3 regions of the Microbacterium sp. JB110 genome follow, and region 2 is predicted to be linked to each of the others. Evidence: predicted binding sites of a transcription regulator. Region 2 holds the regulator's gene; each other region holds the start of a gene.
What was found. Region 2 encodes HrcA, which represses chaperone genes, less so after heat shock. Its sites were predicted from a motif close to TTNGCACTCGNNNNNNNCGAGTGCNAA; they were not measured.

Region 1 (5,029 bases), on a different contig from region 2:
CTTCGGCTTGCGGTCGAGGTAGTCCTCGAGATCGAGCAGCTTCGCGGCGTCCTGCACGCGCTTTGCGCGGTCCTCTTTGTTGACTCCGGCGATCTTCAGGGCGAAGCCCATGTTCTCGGCCACCGTCATGTGCGGGTACAGCGCGTAGTTCTGGAACACCATCGCGATGTCGCGATCCTTCGGCGGCACGTCAGTGACGTCGCGGTCGCCGATCAGGATGCGCCCGTCGTTGACCTCTTCGAGGCCGGCGAGCATACGGAGCGATGTCGACTTGCCGCAACCGGACGGGCCGACGAGTACGAGGAACTCGCCGTCGGCGACCTCGAGGTTGAGCTTGTCGACAGCCGGACGGGTGCCGCCGGGATAGAGGCGCGTTGCGCTGTCGAAAGTGACCGATGCCATGATCTTCTCCTTCACCGGCAGGTACGTGCCGGACGATCCGTTGTGAATGGAACGGCGGGTACGACCCACCGCGACCCACCATTGGGCCACGACAAGTATGTCATGCCGCAGGTATCCGTGCGCGCCGCACCACGTGCTCAGTGAAGCTGACGTGCGACGCCCCTGCGCGTTCACAGCGCGGTATGGGTATTCTCGGTGGGTTGAGTAGGGCCGCACGGGCGGCGAGGGAGGACAATGTCGAGCCACAACGGCGAGCCCCGCGACGAGCAGTCGGGTGCGAACGAGTTCGAGACGGCGGACGAGCAGGCCGCGGCCGCTGGTGCGTCGGTCGAACCCGCTGACGAGCAGATCACGGATGAGGTGGCCGAGTTCGACGAGGGCGACGCAGCCGGCGATCTGGCCGAGCCGGGCGCCGCAGCAGGGCGTCGCCACCTCGTGCGGCAGAAGGCGAAGAAGGTCACCACGAAGCAGCGCATGCGCCGAGTGCTGGTGCGCTCCGGGATCGCTGTCGTGATCATCGCCGCGCTCGTGGCGGCAGGGTTCTGGATCAAGCAGAACGTCGTGCCAGAGGTCACCGAGCCGGTTCCCGAGCCGGGGAACATCGCGGACGGCGCCTTCCTGTTCGACGGGCAGGACCTCTCGAGCATGCTCGAGGACTCGTCGGACGAGGAGGACACCGAAGAGGAGGGGTCCGACACGCAGGATCCGGACGACGGCGGCTCCGCCGAGACGGAAGATGAAGAACCGGAGCGGGTCACGGTCGACGTGTACGTCGACTACCTCTCACCGGAATCCGCTCTGTTCCACCAGGCGAACGCGGCTCAGCTGGCGAGCTGGGTCTCCGAAGATGCGATCTCGCTGACCTATCACCCCGTCGCCCTGCTGACGGCGAAGTCGAACGGCACCCGCTACTCCCAGCGCGCGATGGGGGCTGCCGCCTGTGTCGCCAGCGGCGATCCGGAACGCTTCGTGCCGTTCAACGACGCGCTCCTCACCGATCAGCCGGCTGTGGACACTCCGGGTCACACGAGCGAGGAGCTCGTCGACATCGCCGAATCGGTCGGGGTGGAGAACTCCGACGTGTTCTCGTGCATCGAGTCCGACAAGTACGCGACGTGGGCGCGCGACATGACGACCGAACTCAGCGACGGCGGCCTGCCTGGGCAGGGCGGCCAGCAGCTCACGGGCGCGCCGATGGTGCTCGTCAGCGGCATGCCGTACACGGGGGCGCTCGATGATCCGGGTGAGCTGTCGCAGTTCGTGCTCACCGTCGAGAGCGACGAGTACTTCCAGAGCCCGACTCCGGAGCCATCGGAGTAGGGAGTGTCATTTCGCGGTCCGTCCTCGTCATAGGATGGAAGCGCGCCGGCTTAGCTCAGTTGGTAGAGCACCGCTCTTGTAAAGCGGGGGTCGTGGGTTCGAGCCCCTCAGCCGGCACAGACGATTGAGCTGAGAGCCGTGAGCGCTCGCGCTCACGGCCGAAGCGATTGAGTCTGTTGAGCGTCTCGCCGCAGGCGAGGTGAGAGCACTGGATCTCCTCGGCTGAAGGCCGAGGAGATCCAGTCGTTTTCTCTGGAGTCCTCGGGCTCGGCATGCGATCTTGCGCACTTCGTGCGCAAGATCGTGCCGTGCCCTGCGGGCGGCGGGGCACGTGGCGCCCCTGCGGGCGGGCCGAGTCAGGGTAGCGCCCTGTGGGTGGCCCCGGTCGAGGCTTGTGGTGCGAGGCGATGGGTGAGTGATCGGGGACCGCCTTGCCTCGCCGGCGTCGCTGCGCTGTCTGCGCCGACGCTCAGTCCTCCGGCGTGAAGCTCAGCGAGAGCGAGTTCATGCAGTAGCGGTCGCCGGTCGGCGTGCCGAACCCGTCGGGGAACACGTGGCCGAGGTGGCCGCCGCAGCGGGCGCAGCGCACCTCGGTGCGCACCATGCCGTGCGCGCGGTCTTCGAGCAGTTCGACGGCGTCGGGGCGCACCGACTCGTAGAAACTCGGCCATCCGCAGTGCGCGTCGAACTTGGTGCCGCTGAGGAACAGCTCGTTGCCGCATCCGGCGCAGGTGTACAGCCCGGTCCGCTCCTCGTCCAGCAGTTCGCCGGTGAACGGCCGCTCCGTCGCCGCCTCGCGCAGCACCGCGTACTGCTCGTCGTCGAGCTCGGCGCGCCATTCGTCGTCGGTCTTCGCCACCTCGTAATCCATGCATCCACTTTACGTCCGTCCGGGTGTGGCGGCGCCGTTCTCGTGGCCCGCGCGCGTACCGTGGAACTCATGGCGTTGCACGATCAGGACCGCGCGATCCTCGCGTTCGAGGCGCAGTGGTATCGGCACGCCGGCGCGAAGGAAGAAGCCGTCCGCGCGGAGCTCGGTCTGACACCGGCGCGGTACTACCAGTTGCTGGGTCGGCTGATCGATACGGCCGATGCGCTCGAGCATGATCCGCTGCTCGTGAAGCGGCTGCGCAGGGTGCGGGACGAGCGCGTGGCGAGACGGGCGGCTCCGCTCGCGAGGCAGACGTCCTGATCGAGTCTCTGGGGGCACCTGATCACTTCGCGCCGCAGTGCTCATCCGTTCGGCAGTGCGTCCTAGTACCATTCATGGGGTGCCGACCCAGACTTCTTCACGAGACCGCTTCGACGACGTGCCCCGAAATCGAGGGCGAGTCGGCGCGCACCGGGCGGAGAAGCCTGGTGGGCGCGGCATCGTCGTCGTGATGTGGGTTCTGATCGCAATCGTCGTGTTCCTCGCGGCGGGCATCGTCGGCTTCCTCGCCCTGTTCCAGAACAGCTCGCTGCTCGGCGCCGCGGACACGACCGCGGCGATCGCCGCGGTCGGTGGCGTGCTGCCGCCGGGCGTCGTTCTCTGACGCACGCAGGCGGGGTATCGGATGGCGACATCCGGTGCCCTTCTCGTCTGTTGCGTCGAACCTGTCGCTACGGCTTGCACTCGATGGTGCCGAGTGCCAGAATGCGTATTAGCACTCCTCGGTTCGGAGTGCTAATCCCATACGCCTACGTCCGGGAGGGACGACACACTCATGGCAAAGATGATCGCTTTCGACGAGGAGGCCCGGCGCGGCCTCGAGCGCGGCCTCAACACGCTGGCCGACGCCGTCAAGGTGACGCTCGGCCCCCGCGGCCGCAACGTCGTGCTCGAAAAGAAGTGGGGCGCTCCCACAATCACGAACGACGGCGTTTCGATCGCCAAGGAGATCGAGCTCGATGAGGCATACGAGAAGATCGGTGCTGAGCTCGTCAAGGAGGTCGCGAAGAAGACCGACGACGTCGCGGGCGATGGCACGACGACGGCGACGGTGCTCGCTCAGGCGCTCGTTCACGAGGGTCTGCGCAACGTCGCAGCCGGCGCCGACCCCATCGGCCTGAAGCGCGGCATCGAGAAGGCCGTCGCGGCCGTCTCCGAGGAGCTGCTGGCCGGCGCCAAGGAGGTCGAATCGAAGGAGCAGATCGCTGCCACCGCATCGATCTCGGCCGCCGACACGGAGATCGGCGAGCTCATCGCCGAGGCCATCGACAAGGTCGGCAAGGAGGGCGTCGTCACGGTCGAGGAGGCCCAGGCCTTCGGCACCGAGCTCGAGCTCACCGAGGGTATGCGCTTCGACAAGGGCTACCTGAACCCGTACTTCGTCACGGACCCCGACCGCCAGGAAGCGGTGTTCGAGGAGCCGTACATCCTCATCGCGAACCAGAAGATCTCGAACATCAAGGATCTTCTGCCTGTCGTCGACAAGGTGATCCAGTCGGGCAAGGAGCTCGTCATCATCGCTGAGGACGTCGAGGGTGAGGCTCTTGCGACGCTCGTGCTGAACAAGATCCGCGGCATCTTCAAGTCGGTCTCCGTCAAGGCGCCCGGCTTCGGCGACCGTCGCAAGGCACAGCTGCAGGACATCGCGATCCTCACCGGCGGCCAGGTCATCACCGAAGAGGTCGGCCTCAAGCTCGAGAACACCGAGCTCGAGCTGCTCGGCCGTGCGCGCAAGGTCATCGTCACCAAGGACGAGACGACGATCGTCGAGGGTGCAGGCGAGGCCGACCAGATCGACGGCCGCGTGACCCAGATCCGCCGTGAGATCGAGTCGACGGACAGCGACTACGACCGCGAGAAGCTGCAGGAGCGTCTGGCGAAGCTCGCCGGCGGTGTTGCGGTCATCAAGGCCGGCGCTGCGACCGAGGTCGAGCTCAAGGAGCGCAAGCACCGCATCGAGGACGCCGTTCGCAACGCGAAGGCGGCCGTCGAGGAGGGCATCGTCCCCGGTGGTGGCGTCGCGTTGCTCCAGGCCGCTGCTGTTGCGTTCGACAAGCTCGCGCTCAAGGGCGACGAGGCGACCGGCGCGAACATCGTCCGCGTCGGCATCGGCGCACCGCTCAAGCAGATCGCGCTGAACGCCGGTCTCGAGCCGGGCGTCGTCGCTCACAAGGTTGCGGAGCTCGAGGCCGGCTACGGTCTCAACGCCGCGACCGGTGAGTACGTCGACATGTTCGCCGCGGGCATCATCGACCCGGCCAAGGTCACGCGTTCGGCGCTGCAGAACGCCGCATCGATCGCTGGTCTGTTCCTGACGACCGAGGCCGTCGTCGCGGACAAGCCGGAGAAGGCTTCGGCCGCTCCGGCAGGCGACCC
Region 2 (5,029 bases):
GACGATGAGAAAGGTCAGTCCGGCGATCCCCACCCACGACGCGACGGGCGCGAGCGGCGAATCCGACTGGCTCATGCCGATCCGGCCCCAGGCGAAGCCACCGTACGGCCACGTCCCCATCACGTTCTCGCGCAGCGTCCAGACTCCGGCGACGAGTGCTGGCACGCCGATGAGCCGCACCCAGCCGGCCCACCGATCCGTCCACCGGTATGCCAGCGCGATGAGGACGGCACCGGCGCCGGTGAAGACGCTCTGCAGGCCGGCCAGTGCGACCCACGGCACCCAGCGCAGCGGGTTGTCGCCGAGGAAGTGGGTGATCCAGTCGATGTGCGGATAGAAGAATGCCGCCCCGAACACGAGCCCGACGAGGAACGCCGACCAGGCACGACGACCGATGAGCGCGACGAGCTGGAGCGCGACCGCGACGAAGGCGAGCGGCCAGACTCCGACGCTGGGGAAGGCCAGATCGAGGGCGAAACCACCAACGGCTGCGACGAGCACAGCCGCCCACAGCGGCAGCGGGGAGCGGAGCGCGGCGTCTCGGCGGGCGGCGCCGGACGTCACCAGCGGCCCCACCTGGCGTTGAGCACGGCGAGGGCGGCGGGACCGGCCGTCGATGTGCGCAGCACGGTCTCACCCAGTCTGACGCCGCGTGCGCCAGCGCCGGTGAGTTCGCCGATCTCTTCCGCGGAGATGCCGCCCTCGGGCCCCACGACGAGGATCACCTCCCCGTCATCCGGAAGTTCCGTCGCCGTGAGCTGGGCGTCGGACCGCGGGTCCAGCAGCAGCATCGTCGCCGTTCCCGCGCGCGAGACCAGCTGCTTCGTGGACACCGGCTCCGACACCTCGGGCAACCACGCGCGGTGCGCCTGTTTGGCCGCCTCCCGAACGATCGACGCCCAGCGCTCCCTGCCCTTGGCGGTCTTCTTGCCCTCCCAACGGGACACGCTGCGCGCGGCCTGCCACGGCACGACCTCGTCGACACCGAGCTCTGTCGCCGCCTGCACCGCCATCTCGTCGCGGTCGCCCTTGGCGAGCGCCTGAACCAGCACGAGCCGGGGGTTCGGCGCTTCGGTGTCTGTGCGGGTGCTCACCCGCACCGACACCGACGCAGGGTCAGCGCTCTCGATCGTGCCGTCGATCCACACGCCGCGTCCGTCGGTGATCGTGATCTGCTCGCCGGCGCGCACCCGCCGCACCGCTGCGGCGTGGTGCGCTTCGGCGCCGGTCAACTCGACGATCCCGCCCGCATGCGCGGTGCCCGCGGCATCCGCGACGAAATGAAGTGCCATGGTGTCTGTCTAGTGGCGGAACTTATCGCGCAGCTTGGAGAACAGGCCGGGGCTGTGCTCGGACAGCTTGGGGCCGTCCGGCTTGCCTCTGGTGGCGAACTCCTCGATGAGGGCGCGCTGCTTCGCGTCGAGCTTGGTCGGGGTGACCACCCGTACCGCGACCCGCAGGTCGCCACGGCTCTTGGAGCGCAGCCCTGTGATGCCGCGGCCGGCGATCTTCAGCTCATCGCCCGACTGCACGCCGGGGCGCACCTCGAGGTCGACGGCCCCGTCGAGTCCGTCGATGGAGGTCGTCGTACCCAGGATCGCGTCGGTCATCGCCACGTCGAGGGTCGCCATCAGGTCGTCGCCCTCCCTGCTGAACGACGGGTGGGGCGCCACCTCGACCTGCAGGTAGAGGTCGCCGTTGGGGCCGCCGCCTTCGCCGATCTCGCCGGAGCCCGGCATCTGCAGGCGCAGCCCCGTCTCGACTCCTGCCGGAACGTCGACCGACACGGTGCGCCGCGCGCGCACACGACCGTGACCGCCGCAGTTGACGCACGGGGACGGAATCGTCGTGCCGTATCCCTGGCAGGAGCCGCACGGCTGCGTCGTCACCATGTTGCCGAGCAGGCTGCGCACCTGCGTGCGCACATGACCAGAGCCGCCGCACACATCGCAGCGCTCCGGCTGGGTGCCCGGCTGGCAGCAGCTGCCGTTGCAGGTTTCGCAGAGCACGGCCGTGTCGATCTCGATGTCGCGGTGCACGCCGAAGACGACGTCGCCGAGGTCGAGCCTGACGTGCACGAGGGCGTCCTCGCCGCGCTCCCTGCGCTCGCGGGGGCGCCCGCCGCCTCGGCCGCCGGCACCGCCGCCGCCGAAGAACGTCTCGAAGATGTCGCCGAAGCCGCCGAAGCCGCCCGCGCCTCCGAACGGGTTCTCGTCCCCGCCCATGTCGTAGCGGCGCCGCTGCTCGGCATCGCTCAGCACGTCGTACGCGTGGGTGACGCTCTTGAACTCCTCTGCCGCCTCCGGGCTGGGGTTCACATCCGGATGCAGCTTGCGCGCCAGCTTTCGGTACGCCTTCTTGATCTCCTCGTCGCTCGCCTCACGCGAGACGCCCAGAACGTCGTAGTGGTCAGCCACTCGTCACCCTTCCTCAGCCCGATCCGGGCTCAGTCGTTGCCTTCAGCGCGCCGTATCAGCGCTTGCCGTCTTCTTCCAGCACGCGGGTCAGGTACCGCGCGACGGCACGCGCCGCCGAAAGATTGCTGGGATAGTCCATCCGGGTCGGCCCCATCACGCCGACGCGCGCCGAGCCGACCTGCGCGTCATAGCGGCTGGTGATGATCGAGGCCTCACCGAGCCCGAACGCGTCGTTCTCGCGCCCGATCGATGCGGAGAGCCCGTCCTCGCCGGTCTGCATCTCCGACATCAGCCGCAGCAGCGTCACCTGCTCTTCGATCGCCTCGAGGAGCGGGTGGATGCTGCCGCGGAAGTCCTGTTCGCGTTTGGCGAGCGTCGCCGCCCCCGCCATCACCAGACGATTCTGACGGAACTCGTCGAGCTCCTCGCCGATGACGCCCGCAAGCGCCACAAGGCTGCCCGCGACCAGATCGCGGGAGTCGAACGGGGTCTCCTGCAGCGCTCTGATTCTCTCCGCGCCCTCGCCGACGGCGCGGCCGCTCACCAGAGTGCCCAGCTGGGCGCGCAGCAGGGCGACGTCCTCCTCGGCGATGTCGGCGGGCACCGTCGCGATGCGCTGAGAGACCCTGCCCGTGTCGGTGACCAGAATCACCAGCAGGCGACGCTCGTCGAGCGAGACGAGCTCCACGTGCGTCACGTGCGCGCGAGAGAACGAGGGGTACTGCACGAGGGCGACCTGACCGGTCAGCTGTGTGAGCAGACGCACCGTGCGTGCCAGCAGGTCGTCCAGGTCGTGCGGATCGGCGAGGAACGCGGTGATCGCCGTCCGCTGCGCCGGAGTCAGCGGACGGATCTCGGCGAGATGATCGACGAACAGGCGGTAGCCCTTGTCGGTCGGGACGCGCCCTGATGACGTGTGCGGCGCGACGATGAGGTCTTCCTCCTCGAGCAGCGCCATATCGTTGCGGATCGTCGCCGCCGAGACGTCGAACGCGTGCCGATCGACGATCGACCTGCTCCCGACCGGCTCGTGCGTGTCGACGTAGTCCTGCACGATCGCCCGGAGCACCTGCAGTCCTCGCTCAGAGACCATGGCACCTCCCGCGTTTGCACTCGCCCCGTCTGACTGCCAATCCTACCGCGTCCCCCGACCGGCATGCCTCGCTGCCGAGATGCGCACTTTTGCGACAGAATCACGTCCAAACCGGCGCATCTCGACGAGAAGTGCGCATCTCGGCAGCTGTGTGTTCAGGCGGTGAGGGCGCGGACGACGGCGTCGGCGAGGAGGCGGCCGCGCAGAGTGAGGACGAGGCGGCCGCGGATGGCGGCAGAGGGCTCGACGAGGCCGTCGGCGATGAGGCCGGCAACGGCTTGGCGGGCATCGGCGGGGAGCTTTGACAAGTCGAGGCCGTCGCGGATGCGGCTCTCGAGGAGCACAGACTCGAGCAGACGCGCCTCCGCGTCGGGGCGCTCGGTGCCGACAGCGGGAGACTCCCCGGTCGCGAGCCGCTGCGCATACGCGGCCGGATGCTTCGCGTTCCACCAGCGCAGACCGGCGACGTGGCTGTGCGCCCCCGGACCGAACCCCCACCAGTCCTGATTCCGCCAGTACGCCAGGTTGTGGCGCGAGCGGTGCTCTGTGCCCTTCGACCAGTTCGACACCTCGTACCAGTCGTAGCCGGCGCCGGCGAGCGCCGCGTCGGCGAGCTCGTACATGTCGGCCTGCAGGTCGTCATCCGGAGCGGGCACCTCGCCGCGGCTGATCTGCCGATGCAGCTTCGTGCCCTCCTCGATGATCAGCGCGTACGCCGAGATGTGCTCGGGTTCGAGGGCGATCGCCGTCTCCAGCGACGCCCGCCAGTCGGCGAGGCCCTCACCCGGCGCGCCGTAGATCAGGTCGACGCTGACGTCGAGTCCGTGCGCACGCCCGGCCTCGACGGCGCGGGCCACGTTCTCGGGAGTGTGGGTGCGATCGAGCGAGCGCAGCACATGCGGCACCGATGACTGCATGCCGATCGACATCCGGTTCACGCCGGCCTCGGCGAGCCGGCTCACGACGGCGTCCGTCACCGTGTCGGGGTTCGCCTCGACCGTGATCTCCGCACCGTCGGCGAGCCCGAAGGCTTCGCGCACTCCGTTCAGCATCCGCGCCAGATCCCCCGCGGGGAGCAGCGTCGGCGTGCCCCCGCCGAAGAACACCGTGCTGGCGGGGCGCAGGGCACCGCGCGCGCCGAGCACGTTCACGGCGAGGTCGATCTCGCGCAGCACCTCGTCCGCGTACTGATCCTGGCGCGCGCCGCGCAGCTCGGTCGCCGTGTACGTGTTGAAGTCGCAGTATCCGCAGCGCACGCGGCAGAACGGAACGTGCAGGTACGCGCCGAAGTCGGCCTCGCCATCGATCCGGATGTCCTCCGGAAGGGCGCCGTCTGCCGGTGCGGGGTCTCCGAGCGGGAGCGCTGCCCCCATTACGGCGTCTTGTACAGCGGCGATATCGCACGCAGGTAGCGGTCGAACAGTGCGCGCCGACGCGAGCGGACGAGCCCCTTGAACATACGGCCGAAGAGCTTGGTCGGTCGATCGAAGGCGCGCAGCTCCAGCCACACCTCATCATC
Region 3 (5,029 bases), on a different contig from region 2:
TCGGTGAAAACGCAGTACTCCATGGCCTTCATCGTACGTGCGCACCGTTCACCTGACGCCAGTCGTGGGCAGACCATCGCGACACCCACTAAACGTGTCAGGTGAACCCGGTCGTCAGACCCGATCGGCGAGCACGGCCACGCGCCTTCCGTCGATGCGGGTGAGGATGAGCGTTGCGGCCTCGTCGCCGCGCAGGGCGAGCCTGCGGCGCAGCACGGCGGGGTCGATGTCGACGCCGCGCTTCTTGATCTCGAGCGTGCCGATGCCGCGGGCCCGCAGGGCCTTGCCGAGATGTCTGACGTCGGCCGGCAGCGTCTCGCGCACGCGGAACGACGAGACGAACGGGCTCGTCGCGGCGGCATCGCCGGTGAGATACGCGATTCCGGATGCCACGGGGCCGGCCTCCAGCGCGCGTGCCACGTCGCCGATGAGTCTGGCGCGGATGACGGCGCCCTCCGGCTCGTGCACGTACGCTCCCAGCTCGCGGACCGGCTCGTCCTCGGCGTCGGTCGGGGCGGTGAGCTCGTGGGCGCTGTCGCCGCGCAGCACGAGCGCGGACCTGCCCACGCCCTCCCGTGCGAGCGCGCCGGTCCAGATGACGAGCTCGACCGTCGAACCGTCGACGCTGATCCACTGGGCCTCGCAGTCCTCCGGAAGCGCGTCCCGATCGTGCGCGGGGCCGAGCTTCACGCCGGCCGGCATGCGCGAGGCGAGGTCGAAGGTCCAGTCAAGCGGCGGCGAGTACGCGTCGGCGCCCACCCGCTGCGTCTCCGTGCGGCCACCGGTTCGGCGCGCGGGATCGAGCCACACGGCGTCGACCCCCGTGAGGTCGGCACGCTCGGCCGTGCCGTGCGCGACGGTGCACTCGGGACGGAAAGCCGCCAGGTTGAATGCGGCGATGGCCGCGGTCACCTCGTCGGCGTCGACCGAGTGCACGCGCATACCGACGCCGGCGAAGGCGAGGGAGTCGCCGCCGATGCCGCAGCCCAGGTCTGCAACGGACGAGATGCCCGCCCGCCGCATCCGTTCGGCGTGCCGCATCGCGACGGATGTGCGCGTGGCCTGCTCGAGCCCTGCGCGTGTGAACAGCATCCGATTCGCCATGTCGCCGAACTTCGCCGTCGCCCGCACGCGCAGCCGTGCCTGGCCGACCACGGCGGAGACCAGATCGGGAGAATGTCCTGCTGCCCGCAGCCGCGAGACCGAGTGCGCCACATCGGTCGCCGTCTCGACCGGGTCGAGGGAGTCGAGGAGAGCGAGCCCCTCGCGCGTGAGGAGGGCATCGATCTCCGCCTGTTCCATCCGCCCAGCCTACGTGTCGGTGCCGGTGGCGAACGGGTCATCATCCGGCCTCTCCTGCTCCCCGATCGGCGTCGGGCGAAACAAAATTGGCACTCGCGTTGCGAGAGTGCCAGAGAGCGTCCTAAACTGCCGTTAGCACTCTCGCATTGAGAGTGCGAACCTATAGTCTTCTGACACCACAGGGAAGAGGTACACCGTGTCGGTTTCCATCAAGCCGCTCGAGGACCGCATCGTCATTCAGCAGGTCGAGGCAGAGCAGACCACCGCCAGCGGTCTGGTCATCCCCGACACTGCCAAGGAGAAGCCCCAGGAGGGCGAGGTCGTGGCCGTTGGTCCCGGCCGCATCGACGACAACGGCAACCGCGTTCCGGTCGACGTCGCAGTCGGCGACCGCGTGCTCTACAGCAAGTACGGCGGCACCGAGGTGAAGTTCGGCGCTGACGAGTACCTGGTGCTCTCGGCGCGCGACGTGCTCGCCGTCGTCGTTCGCTGACACCGCGTTCCTCAGAACCCCGGGCCCTGGCGGTCCGGGGTTCTTTGCGTGTCCGGTGAGCCGGCCACGCCCGGGTGCGGCGGACTGCGCGCGTTCGCGAACAGAATGCGCGCATGATAACACCGATCCCCGCAGAACGTGTTCGTGAACGCGCGATCTGTTGTCCTGTGCGCGGACAGTCCTTCGCGGCGCCCGACATGCCCCGCGAGACTAGGCTTGTCCGGTGAGCAGCGACCCGGATGACGCACGTGTGCGGATGGCAGGAACAGGGTACGGGTTCAGTGCGTACCTGCTGTGGGGCTTCCTGCCGCTGTACTTCGTCCTGCTCGCGCCGACCGGCCCATGGGAGGTCGTCGCCTGGCGGGTGATCCTGTCGCTGGTGCTGTGCGCCGTGCTGCTCACCTTCACGCGCGGATGGCGCCGGCTGGCTGCCGTGCTGCGCAACCCCCGGCTGGTGTGGTGGACCGTGCTGGCCGGCCTTCTCATCTACGTGAACTGGCAGGCGTTCCTGATCGCCGCGCAGAGCGGTCAGGTGCTGCAGGCGAGCCTCGGGTACTTCATCAACCCGATTGTGACGGTGCTGCTCGCGGTCATCTTCCTGCGCGAGCGCCCGCGCCCGCTGCAGTGGGCTGCCATCGGCGTCGTCGCCGTGGCGGTCGGCGTGATCGTCGTGGGGTACGGCGCCGTGCCATGGCTGTCGCTGGCGATGGCGCTGTCCTTCGGGTTCTACGGCCTCGTGAAGAACCGCATCGGCCCCGCGGTCGACGCCGTCGGCGGTCTCGCGCTCGAAACGCTGTGGCTGACACCCATCGCGATCGCTCAGCTCGTGCTGGTCGCCGCGACGACGGGCCTCACCTTCGGCGTGAGCGGCTTCTGGCACGCCGTCGCCCTCGCCTGCGCGGGTGCTGTCACGACGGTGCCGCTGCTGCTGTTCGCCGCCGGATCGCGACGCGTGTCGCTCTCGACGATGGGCATGCTGCAGTTCATCGCCCCGATCCTGCAGTTCATCACCGGCGTCTTCTTCCTCGGCGAGGCGATGCCGCCAGAGCGGCTCACCGGCTTCGCGCTCGTGTGGGTCGCGTGCGCGCTGCTCATCGTCGACATCCTGCGCTCCTCCCGCCGCGGCCGCCGGGCGAGGCGCGCGGCCCGACACATCACGGACGAGACCGTCGCACCGGTGTGAGCCGAGGTGCTCATCCGCAGCTCGGCTCGGCACACGGAATATCTGCACGTTCGCGCGACTTAGAATGTGCAACAGGCGCAGGTCACAAGCCACGCGAGCCGAGTTCCACAGGAGAGGTGCTGCCCATGACTGACCACGATCCCTTCGGCTTCGTCGGGCTGACGTATGACGATGTGCTGCTCCTGCCGGGGCACACCGACGTGATTCCGTCTGAGGCGGACACATCGACCCGACTGACCAAGCGGATCTCGCTGAACATCCCGGTGGCCTCCGCAGCGATGGACACGGTCACAGAGGCGTCCATGGCGATCGCGATGGCACGCCAGGGCGGCATCGGCATCATCCACCGCAACATCTCCATCGAGGATCAGGCCAAGCAGGTCGATCAGGTCAAGCGCTCGGAGTCCGGCATGATCACCGACCCGGTGACGGTGACACCAGAGGCAACGCTCGCCGAGCTCGACGCACTGTGTGCGCACTTCCGCGTCTCCGGCCTTCCCGTCGTCGACGAGAACCGCAGGCTGCTCGGCATCATCACCAATCGCGACACCCGATTCGTGCCTCGCGCGGAGTGGGCCACGATGAAGGTGCGCGAGAAGATGACCCGGATGCCGCTCGTCACGGCGCCGGTGGGCACTCCCCGCGAGCAGGTTCTCGAGCTGCTGGCGAAGCACCGCATCGAGAAGCTCCCGCTCGTGGACGACGCCGACACTCTGCAGGGGCTCATCACCGTCAAAGACTTCGACAAGGCAGAGGACTACCCGTTCGCCGCGAAGGACGACGAGGGGCGGCTGCGCGCAGGAGCCGCTGTCGGCTTCTTCGGCGACGGGTACGAGCGGGCGATGGCGCTCGTCGATGCGGGCGTCGACGTGCTCGTCGTCGACACGGCCAACGGCCACAGCCAAGGCGTGCTCGACATGATCTCCCGGCTCAAGAACGACCCGGCGGCCGCGCACGTCGACGTGATCGGTGGGCAGGCGGCGACCCGCGAGGGCGCACAGGCGCTCATCGACGCAGGCGCTGACGCCATCAAAGTCGGAGTCGGCCCTGGCTCGATCTGCACCACGCGCATCGTCGCGGGCGTCGGCGTTCCGCAGATCACCGCGATCTACGAGTCGGCCAAGGCCGCCATTCCTGCAGGCGTTCCCGTGATCGCCGACGGCGGGCTGCAGCATTCGGGCGACATCGGCAAGGCGCTCGTCGCCGGTGCCGACTCGGTGATGCTCGGATCGCTCCTGGCAGGCACGAAGGAGTCGCCTGGCGACCTGATCTTCGCCAACGGCCGTCAGTTCAAGGCGTACCGCGGCATGGGATCGATGGGCGCCATGCAGACGCGCGGCAAGAACACCTCGTACTCGAAGGACCGCTACTTCCAGGCCGATGTGCCCAGCGACGAGAAACTGATCGCCGAGGGAATCGAAGGCCAGGTCGCCTATCGCGGCCCGCTGGCCTCGGTCGTGCACCAGCTCGTCGGCGGACTGCGTCAGACCATGTTCTACGTGGGCGGCGGCTCCGTGCCCGAGCTGAAGGCGCGAGGCAAGTTCGTGCGGATCACGCCGGCCGGCCTGAAGGAGTCGCACCCGCACGACCTCGCCATGATGGTCGAGGCGCCGAACTACCGGAGCTGATCCGGGCGGACGATCATCTCGTCGGGTGGTGAACGCTGATGCGCCGCCGGTGAAGCTCCTGCATCACCGGCGGCGCATCAACTCCTGGGCAGGAGCAGGGTCGTCACACCTGCTGACCAGTGATCCCCTTTGCCGAGGCGCGTCGTCTGCTGAGTGCGACAAGACCTCCCAGGATCAGAAGGGCCCCGGCTGCAGCCCAACCCGCGACGTCTGCGCCGGTCACCGCCAGGTCGTCCGGACCATCAGCGGCCGGTGCCCCGACTCCTGTATCGTCCGGGTCGCTTCCCGAGTCGCCATCTGAGGACGTGTCCGCGTCTCCGGAGTCGCCGGGATCGGTCGGTTCACCGGGATCAGTCGGATCCGTCGGCTCGCCGGGATCAGTCGGATCCGTCGGCTCGCCGGGGTCGGTCGGATCAGTCGGCG

Region 1: the regulator HrcA is predicted to act here: its motif matches at 3,366-3,392, upstream of groL (chaperonin GroEL).
Region 3: the regulator HrcA is predicted to act here: its motif matches at 1,389-1,415, upstream of groES (co-chaperone GroES).

The regions. Positions count from the first base shown of each region.
Region 1 is NZ_QPGM01000003.1:420,599-425,627, forward strand. It holds gene CIK77_RS08125 (ABC transporter ATP-binding protein) at 1-402, opposite strand, end outside; gene CIK77_RS08130 (DsbA family protein) at 637-1,722, shown strand; tRNA gene CIK77_RS08135 (tRNA-Thr) at 1,767-1,839, shown strand; gene msrB (peptide-methionine (R)-S-oxide reductase MsrB) at 2,192-2,593, opposite strand; gene CIK77_RS08145 (DUF3263 domain-containing protein) at 2,663-2,914, shown strand; gene CIK77_RS17515 (hypothetical protein) at 2,994-3,257, shown strand; gene groL (chaperonin GroEL) at 3,429-5,029, shown strand, end outside.
Region 2 is NZ_QPGM01000002.1:584,905-589,933, reverse strand. It holds gene lnt (apolipoprotein N-acyltransferase) at 1-564, opposite strand, end outside; gene CIK77_RS06275 (16S rRNA (uracil(1498)-N(3))-methyltransferase) at 561-1,292, opposite strand; gene dnaJ (molecular chaperone DnaJ) at 1,302-2,417, opposite strand; gene hrcA (heat-inducible transcriptional repressor HrcA) at 2,473-3,510, opposite strand; gene hemW (radical SAM family heme chaperone HemW) at 3,666-4,883, opposite strand; gene CIK77_RS06255 (DUF1990 family protein) at 4,883-5,029, opposite strand, start outside.
Region 3 is NZ_QPGM01000005.1:201,482-206,510, forward strand. It holds gene CIK77_RS10785 (LLM class F420-dependent oxidoreductase) at 1-23, opposite strand, end outside; gene CIK77_RS10790 (class I SAM-dependent methyltransferase) at 115-1,302, opposite strand; gene groES (co-chaperone GroES) at 1,499-1,795, shown strand; gene rarD (EamA family transporter RarD) at 2,052-2,978, shown strand; gene guaB (IMP dehydrogenase) at 3,104-4,606, shown strand; gene CIK77_RS10810 (hypothetical protein) at 4,710-5,029, opposite strand, start outside.